DNA from 3 places in the Moellerella wisconsensis genome. Region 2 is predicted to be linked to each of the others. Evidence: predicted binding sites of a transcription regulator. Region 2 holds the regulator's gene; each other region holds the start of a gene.

Region 1 (3,292 bases), 500 kb from region 2:
GTAAGCAATAGAACAGCTGATCTTCACCAATACGCGAAGTCGTCGCTTCGTGCTCTAGCTGGGCACTGTTATTTTTAACTTCAACATACGGAAACGTATGTGCACCACATTCGGTACCAATCAACATGGAATCGCACTGAGTGAAATTACGTGCATTCTCTGCACTTGGGAGAATCTTAACTAATCCACGATAGCTATTCTGGCTTTTACCCGCAGAAATTCCCTTCGAGATAATCGTTGACTTGGTATTTTTGCCAATATGGATCATCTTAGTGCCGGTATCTGCTTGCTGGTTACCATTGGTCAATGCTACAGAAAAGAATTCGCCAACCGAATTATCCCCTTTGAGAATAACACTGGGGTATTTCCACGTAATCGCCGAGCCAGTTTCAGACTGAGTCCACGACATTTTAGCATTTTCACCTTCACACAATGCTCGTTTAGTCACGAAGTTAAGGATCCCGCCAGTATCACTATCACCACCCGAGAACCAGTTCTGTACGGTAGAATATTTAACTTCAGCATCTTTATGAATGATCACTTCAACTACTGCCGCATGCAGCTGATAACTATCGCGAACAGGTGCAGAGCATCCTTCGATATAGCTGACATAACTGCCTTCATCTGCAATCAAGATAGTTCGTTCAAATTGTCCAGTTTTAGCCGCATTAATACGAAAATAAGTTGATAATTCCATCGGGCAACGTACACCTTTAGGAATATAAACAAAGGTACCGTCTGAGGCGACTGCTGCATTTAATGCCGCAAAAAAGTTATCGTGACTGGAAACTACCGATCCTAAATATTTTTTTACTAATTCAGGATATTGATGAATTGCTTCACCAAAAGAACAGAAGATCACACCATGTTCCGCTAACTCTTCACGATAAGTTGTTGAAACTGATACTGAATCAAAAATAGCATCCACAGCAACAGCTTTACCTTCACGCACCGGAACACCGAGCTGATTAAAGGCATCTTCAACTTCTGCGGTCAGATAATTGGTGTTCGCCTCTGCGCCCGTACTTTGAGTCGCCCCCTCTTGTGAACTGCAATTATCGTCGCATGAACCACAAGACGGCGCGGAATAATAACTGTAATCTTGATAATCAAGCGATGGATAGTTAGCCTTCAACCAGTGAGGCTCTTCCATATCTTTCCAATGATTATAAGCATCCAGACGGAATTGCAGCATCCAATCCGGTTCATTTCGTTTAGCTGAAATGGCACGAATAACGTCTTCATTTAGACCTTTAGCCATTTCATCTGTGGCTAGTTCAGTAAAAAATCCTTCTTTATAGCGACTGTCGCTCAGCCAGCTTTGAACTTCATCGCCAATTTCTACATTGCTCTGAGACATAATCTGACTTCACTTATACGCCAAAGCTTTCACCACACCCGCAGGCATGTTGGGCTTTAGGGTTATTAAATTTAAACATTTGATTAAGTCCTTCACGAACATAATCAACCACAGTACCATCAATAAACGGCATGGCTTTTTTAGACACAAATAAAAATGCGCCTTGTTGCTCAAACACTAAATATTGATCTGTTGGGTTATCAATCATTTCAAACACATAACCAAACCCGGCGCAGCCTGACTGTTTAACCCCTAGTGAGAGCCCTTTGCTCTTCGGGTTTTGCTGCATCAGTTTACGGATTTGTGCAGCGGCGCTTTCGGTCAGGCTTACGCCTTGCCAGTTAGTTTCATCAAGTGAGAATGTTTCTACGCCCTGCTCTGCGTGCTTATCCCCACTATTTTGTAAGCTCTGAGTCATTTTTGACCTCACTAATCCTATGGTTTTTCAGCCAGTTGCCTATTATTATACCCAATAACTCCATGGTAGCGATAACCGTTATCACTTCAACCATTTGTTTTGAGAGGATATACCTATTTAAGACCATTTTTTAAACAATTAGCGATGAAATTATCTATTTCCTTTGGATGGATATTGTATATCTAAATGAATTAAAAGGATTTATTTTTTATGTTTTTTTCTTTATTCTCGCTGAACTAAATTTAAAAAAAGGCATTAATTAATAAACTGGTATTTATTATACCACTTAATGAAATCAGCGATAAAAAAAGATAATCACAAAATAAATGGGGGTATTAAAGGAGATATTAAACATACAGTGAGGGGATGATGTTGAAGATGATGATGATGTTGAAAATATAGTGCAAATATAGCTTTGCACAGGCTCCCTGTCCGTAAGTCGCACTTAGATACTCACAAAACAGGGAGTTAAATTATGATAACAGCATAAAAATCTGAATTAATCAGATAATACTGCGGTAGTTAAGCGTGAAATACAACATAACCGTTGTTTATCATCAAAAATCTCAATCGACCAAACTTGCTGACGCCGTCCCAAATGGATTGGTTTGGCGACACCGGTAACACAGCCCGAACGGACAGAACATAAATGATTCGCATTAATTTCTAACCCAACCACTTTTTGCTCCCCTTCAGTGCATAAATAACCGCCCATAGAACCTAATGACTCAGCTAAAACCACCGATGCTCCACCATGCAATAAACCAAACGGCTGTTTGGTTCGTTGATCCACGGGCATTCTGGCTTCAATAAAATCATCACCATAAGCGGTAATCGTGATCCCCAAAGTTCCCAGCATGCAGCTTGATGCCATAGTATTAAGTTGTTCTAAAGTAAACTCGCGACGCCAGATCATGCGAGCACCTCTAACAGTGCTTGTAGCGGATGTTTCATTTCAATTCCCTCTATGCGTTTCACTTGGCTGCGACAAGAATAGCCGGTACTTAAACAACGTGCGGGCGGTAATTTCTCTATTGCTGGCTGCCAAGATAGCGCGTATATCCCTTTTGAATATGCTAAATTAGCCGTTTCATGACCGTAAGTTCCTGCCATGCCACAACATCCTACACTAATATTGGCTAATGATTGTCCATATCGGCGGAAAATATTTTCCCACTGTTTACTGCTATTCGGCAATGCGGTTGTTTCGGTACAATGACCAAATAAGTACCATGGCGATTGATTATTGTTCGATGTTTGATGGCTAGAATCAATCTGTGGCGCAGGTAAACTATCTAGCCATTCGTGGGCTAATAACACCGTAAATTGACACTGTTGGCTCCCTAATATTTCACGATATTCATCACGATAACAAAGTACTAATGCTGGATCGACACCGACCATCGGCAATTGTAAACGCGCAACACGATTAAGAAAATCAGCCGTTTTATGTGCGGTTTTAGCAAATTTAGCTAAAAAACCTTTAATATGCTGAGCCTTACCATTTGGTGAGA
Region 2 (3,292 bases):
GACTTTAGATTATGAATCTGAAGCTGCAATTATGACTAATATGGCAGAAATCACCGCCGGTAGAACCGTAATTAGTATCGCACATCGGCTAAATACTCTACGGTATACCGACAGAATTTGCGTTATCCATAATGGCGAGATTGTCGAGTTTGATAATCATCATAATTTGCTACAACAACAAGGCTTATATGCGCAATTATGGCAACAGCAAACCCGTTAATTAGTATCAGTAGTTAGAAGTTGCTGTTTTTTTATTCGCTCGGGATATTTTTTTAAATAAGCGCTGATATTTTAATCGATAACAGCGCTTCATCGCTCCGCAATAGTAGCGATATGCAGGCAGCTAAGGTATGATTGCGCGCTGGATCCTTGGTACTCGCCCTTTAACACTTACTAGATATGGCAAAAGAACAAACTGATCGCACCACTCTTGATTTGTTCGCGAACGAACGTAGGCCTGGGCGACCGAAGACAAGCCCGTTATCACGGGATGAACAATTAAAAATCAACAAACGCAATCAATTAAGACGAGATAAAGTCAAAGGATTACGTCGGGTTGAACTAAAATTAAATGAAGACGCCGTTGCAATACTGAACCAATTGGCAGAGCAACAGAACATCAGTCGCAGTGAACTTATCGAACAGATATTGATGGCTCAGCTTGAGCAGTCACTTCTGCCGGCGAAAGATTAAACGTCATCATCCACAATGCTAACCACACAAATTTGACAGATTTATCCTGATAGTTTGGCCAAAATAGAAAGCACAATGCTATCATTAATGGTAATCATTCAGCACAAATTTGGCGTCAGAAACTGACTGACAGCCCTGACAGAAACAGAAGAGGTTGACTCACTTTATGGCAATCGTAGGTATTTTCTTCGGTAGTGACACAGGTAATACAGAAAATATTGCCAAAATGATCCAGCAAAAACTGGGTAAAGATGTGGCAGAAGTTCACGATATCGCAAAAAGCAGCAAAGAAGATATCGCTGAATTTGATATCCTGCTACTGGGTATTCCAACCTGGTATTATGGTGAAGCTCAGTGCGATTGGGATGACTTTTTCCCTACGCTCGAAGAAATTGATTTCGAGGGTAAATTAGTCGCTCTTTTCGGTTGTGGTGACCAAGAAGATTATGCAGAATATTTCTGCGATGCAATGGGCACTATTCGTGACATTATTGAGCCAAGAGGCGCTGTTATTGTTGGTCATTGGCCAACTGAAGGCTATCACTTCGAAGCCTCTAAAGGACTGGCGGATGATAGTCATTTTATCGGTTTAGCCATTGATGAAGACCGGCAACCTGAACTCACTGAAGAGCGAGTGGATGCATGGGTTAAACAAATTTCTGACGAGATGTCTCTCTCTGAAATTATTGGTTAATATCACATGTGGCTAAACACACATGTGGCTGAGCAGAAAGTTACTCAACATAATTTTAACTGTAGATGAACTACAGTAAACACGAGTCGCAGTTGGCTATTTTTTCGACTATTTAATGTTTATTTTGGCGCGATATACAGCAAATGCGATATACAGCAAATAATGTAACCAACGACCAATAAATAGCATCGTAAACATAGATAGAACGCGAAAATATAACCTAAAAATTGATTCAATAAACACGGCGACTGCAATTTATATGATGTTGGGTATATGGTAATAATGAGACATGATTGGTTTCTATTTACTCTCACTAAGCCTATAATTGTGAAATCGTTTAATAGAAATCTCTTTTTTCTGTTAATTATGTTTAGTTATTATTAAATTCATGAATTAAGTTACAGGATAAATCCGCATGACCGACAACAATAAAGCATTAAAGAATGCTGGGCTGAAAGTTACACTTCCACGCTTGAAGATACTGGAAGTGCTTCAAGATCCTGAGTGCCATCATGTCAGTGCGGAAGATCTCTACAAAAAGCTGATTGATTTAGGCGAAGAGATTGGCCTCGCAACAGTGTACCGTGTATTAAACCAATTTGACGATGCTGGAATTGTGACTCGCCATAATTTTGAAGGTGGTAAATCTGTCTTCGAACTAACACAGCAGCATCATCATGACCACCTTATCTGTCTTGATTGTGGCAAAGTTATTGAATTTACTGATGAATCAATTGAGACTCGTCAGAAAAATATCGCGGCGCGCCACGGAATTAAATTATCAAACCACAGCCTGTACCTGTATGGTCATTGTGCTGATGGTGATTGCCGTGATAACGGTGATGCTCATGAAGCGAAAGGTGAATAGTACCTTTTTATTGGCTCTGTAACTGCATCCTATAGCTTGCCGCACAACTTGGCTATATCGGTGTTTTGTGCTCTGGTTATGATCTGTTTTAGTCATATGCATTACTTTTAATGTCCAGTAAGTAACCAAAACGCTACGGAGCAATTAATCTAGTCAATTTCCTCTGAAATCCGTATGTGCAAACCACATGCGGATTTTATTTTGCCTCTCATTTGCGTTCTCTAACCAATAAATTTGATAATCACTCGACGTAATATTACACTAATCTCTAGTATCAAAAATCACATTAAAAGACCGCTTAAACAATCAGTTTTCAAAGACTAACTATCAAAAATTAACGTTCAAAAGAACCCGTATCTAAGAACGATCCCCCAAAGACTAAACGCAGAAACAACAAACAGAACAAAGTAAGCGAAATGAGAATACAATGATATCAATAGCGACTCATTGATTTCTCATCATAAATATCGCGCTAATTGATTGTTGAAGGATGAATGAATGAGTCAAACGGAACAACCCAATCGTGGCGGTTGGAGCACATTACTTACAGGTCAATATCTTTGGTTCACCTTGGCGCTAACCGGAGGGATCGTTCTGCATGCGGTCAATGTCTACATCACTATTACGACCTTACCTTCCGTAGTACGTGATATTGGCGGTCTAGATTTTTATGCTTGGAACACCACGCTGTTTATTCTGTCATCCATTATTCTCTCGGCTCTGACTTCTCGTATTTTATCCCGCCTCGGTCCGAGAAAAAGTTATCTTATCGCAACACTGATTTTTATTATCGGCACGATTGTTTGTGCCCTCACCCCCTCGATGCTACTCATGTTACTAGGACGTATAATTCAAGGCGCTGGCGGAGGAATTTTACTCACCTTATCTTATTCCATGGTTCATCTTGTTTTCCCACAATATCTCTGGTCAAGGGTACTGGCAATGATGTCGAGTATGTGGGGGATGGCAACACTTTTGGGGCCAGCATTAGGTGGTTTTTTTGCAGAATATACTCTTTGGCGCGGGGCATTTTGGTG
Region 3 (3,292 bases), 1.6 Mb from region 2:
GCCGACTAAACCAATCTTCAAATAACCAGATTGGCGTAACGCATTCATAACATTCATCATCGTTTCATAATCAACCGTCTTATCTGCTTGAAAGAAAATAGTCGTTTCTTTATTAGCACTAGTCAGACCATCGAGTACACTGGACAACTGTTCTTTTGATACTGCCTGCTCACCAACAAATAATTGGCTGTCGGCCTTAACCGTCAAGAATACCGGTTTTTCTGGTCGAGGTTGTGGCTGTGCCGTTGATGCAGGTAAATCGACTTTAATATCGACCGTAGCTAATGGAGCTGCAACCATAAAGATAATCAATAAAACCAGCATCACGTCGATAAAAGGCGTGACGTTGATTTCATGCATTTCACCGCTATCATCCAGTTCTTCGCCTAAACGCATTGCCATAATAATTACCTTGCTTTACTGTTTTCTAAATCGAGATCACGACCTAGCAATAACGCAGCTTGTGCTGCCATATCACCGACCTGTCCCCGATAGCTGTTGATCATACGAGCAAATATATTATAAATAACTACGGCTGGAATCGCCGCAATCAAACCAATCGCCGTTGCCAATAATGCCTCAGCAATACCAGGAGCCACAACCGCGAGATTAGTTGTTTGTGAGTGCGCGATACCGATAAAACTGTTCATTATTCCCCACACCGTGCCAAAAAGCCCGACAAATGGAGAAATAGCCCCGATAGTTGCAAGATAACCATTACCTCGCCCCATATAACGACTAATTGCCGCAACAGCGCGCTCAAGACGAAATGTTGTTCGCTCTTTGGTACCGGCAAGATCGGTGCTATTTAATGAGAGGGTACGCTCTGAGGCCGCTTCATTTAATAGCAAATATGAGATACTTGTTTTGCTAAATTTCTCAGCAATTGACAGAGCTTCATCTAGCGAAGCTACATCGGCTAAAGCCCGTTGCTCTTTTTTCAATCGACGACGAGCAGTAATTAGCTCGGCACCTTTGGAGAAAAATAACGCCCAAGTGATCACCGAGGCAATAATTAGGCCGATCATAACCACTTTTACCACTACGTCGGCATTTTGGTACATTCCCCAAACAGATAGGTCTTCATTAAACCCACCTTTTGGTTGTGCAGAAACGAGTTCCTCAACCGCTACTGGCTGTCCTTCATTGCCTTCTAAAGGCGAATTATTCTCACTAATCACAGGCGTTGCCGAATCAGGCTTAGATTCCGCGATTGTTTGGCCATTTACTGCGCTAGAATTAGATGAAACTGAATTTAGTGGTGCTGATTGTTCTGCATTTGGCGTTGCGGGAGTGGTATCTGCAACCGCAGAACCCGACAAGCCGATTGCCAATAGAATAGAAGCTGTCAATTTACGCATCAGTTGGCCTATTACTCTCTTTTACCTATTTAATGAATATTTAGTCGCGATGAACTACCTTTACATCGACTAACCCCGCAAAGCACACATCCATCCGCAAATGCTATGAGCTGCTTTTTTACTCACAATAACCTGAAATATAGGGGAATGCTCAATAACACAATCTGAAATCAATGCTTATCACATAATAAAATTGCTTAAAGTAACCACAATATGAGCATTGTCACCCTTTGTAATCTGAAGTACGGTGAATATATGCCAAAAAAACATGGCAGATAATAGCAGACACAAGATGAATTGATAGTAATTATCATTACTATTCAGACTTTTTGTTATTTTCCCAAAAAAAATAACTTAGTCAAATAGTAGATAACTTTTTATCCTCAATTCTCGCCATCAAATTGAATAATTATCAGGTTCAAGATTTCTATTTGTACTTCTCAAGCAAAATCATTTAACGTCAAAGCAAGGCTTTGTTGAATAAAAATCAGCCTATGTAGTTTTAGATCAATAGCAATTGGAAGTATCTAGGGATCGAGAGGCCAATATGACAAACGAAAAATTACACACACAGTTAGTCCAGATAGGCAGAGATGCCAAATATACTCAAAAAGGCGTAAATCCGATTATTCAGCGCTCCTCTTCCATTATCTTTGATTCGCTGGCGGATAAACAACACGCCACCACTAATCGCAGCAAACAAGCCTTATTTTATGGCCGCCGAGGTACGCAAACGCATTTTGCCTTTCAGCAGGCAATGACTGAATTAGAAGAAGGTGCGGGATGTGTATTGTATCCTTCTGGTGCAGCCGCTATCACAAATGCTATTCTCGCATTTGTCCAAGCAGACTCTCATATCGTAGTGAGTGGCGCTGTTTATGATCCAACCCAGAATTTTTGCGATCAGATCCTCAGTAAACTGAAAGTGAAAACTAGCTATATAGACCCTCTGATAGGCGAAGATATTACCGATTATCTGCAACCAAATACTCGGGTGGTTTTCCTTGAGTCCCCCAGCTCTATTACCATGGAGATCCAAGATATTCCGGCGATCGTACAAGCCGTGCGCGGTTATAATCCCGAAATTATCATAATGATGGATAATACTTGGGCTGCGGGAGTGCTGTTTAAACCACTGGATCATGATGTTGATATTTCTATTCAATCAGCCACTAAGTATATTAATGGGCATTCTGATGGCATGCTGGGTACTGCTGTGGCTAACCAACGCTGTATTGATACCTTACGTGAAAACTCTTATTTGTTAGGGCAAACGGCTGATCCCGATAGTATTTATATGGCAGGACGTGGTCTACATACACTCGCAGTACGCTTAAAACAGCATGAAAAAAGTAGCCTCGAAATTGCACATTGGTTAGAGAAACGCCCTGAAGTTGAACGTGTTTATCACCCCGCATTAGCGAGTTGCCCTGGATATGAAATATTTAAACGCGATTTTAGTGGCTGTAATGGCTTGTTCTCTTTTAGCTTAAAACAGACGTTATCCGCCCAGCAGTTCCAGAATTTTCTCGATTATTTCACCCATTTTAAAATGGCATTTTCATGGGGGGGCTATGAATCACTAATTTTAGGTTATCAACCCGAAGATCTCCGAGCGATGCGGCAATATGATTATACACCAGCCGCAGGAACCTTATTCCGCCTGCATGTTGGTTTAGAAGACAGCGCCGATTTAATTGCCGATTTAACCGCCGCATTTGCACGACTTTAATTGCAGATACCGGAGCAGTGAAAAAATAACACTCAGTATATTTACTTAAATCATTGCTCCTTCGGCCATTTAACGTAAACAAATCAAAACGGAAGGTTTTTTTTATTGTAAAATAACTAATAAATATAATTTATCAGCAAATAACAGGAACGATTATGGAAGTATTACACGAAATTGTGCGTGCCCTTTGGGATCACGA

Evidence for each region. Region 2 encodes Fur, which represses iron uptake genes when iron is present. Its sites were predicted from a motif close to ATAATAATGAGAACNACTATCAA; they were not measured.
Region 1: sufA (Fe-S cluster assembly scaffold SufA) is a predicted target of Fur. The motif match lies at 1,841-1,863, and genes of this name have one in related genera.
Region 3: metC (cystathionine beta-lyase) is a predicted target of Fur. The motif match lies at 1,659-1,681, and genes of this name have one in related genera.

Annotation. Positions count from the first base shown of each region.
Region 1 is NZ_CP093242.1:1,556,972-1,560,263, reverse strand. Features, by position in the region: gene sufB (Fe-S cluster assembly protein SufB) at 1-1,360, opposite strand, end outside; gene sufA (Fe-S cluster assembly scaffold SufA) at 1,374-1,778, opposite strand; gene MNY66_RS06995 (hotdog fold thioesterase) at 2,278-2,694, opposite strand; gene ydiJ (D-2-hydroxyglutarate dehydrogenase YdiJ) at 2,691-3,292, opposite strand, start outside.
Region 2 is NZ_CP093242.1:1,055,088-1,058,379, reverse strand. Features, by position in the region: partial or broken gene MNY66_RS04545 (type I secretion system permease/ATPase) at 1-220, shown strand, start outside; gene ybfE (LexA regulated protein) at 400-693, shown strand; gene fldA (flavodoxin FldA) at 860-1,387, shown strand; gene fur (ferric iron uptake transcriptional regulator) at 1,803-2,255, shown strand; gene MNY66_RS04525 (MFS transporter) at 2,754-3,292, shown strand, end outside.
Region 3 is NZ_CP093242.1:2,994,711-2,998,002, forward strand. Features, by position in the region: gene exbD (TonB system transport protein ExbD) at 1-402, opposite strand, end outside; gene exbB (tonB-system energizer ExbB) at 408-1,361, opposite strand; gene metC (cystathionine beta-lyase) at 1,909-3,093, shown strand; gene MNY66_RS13160 (DedA family protein) at 3,249-3,292, shown strand, end outside.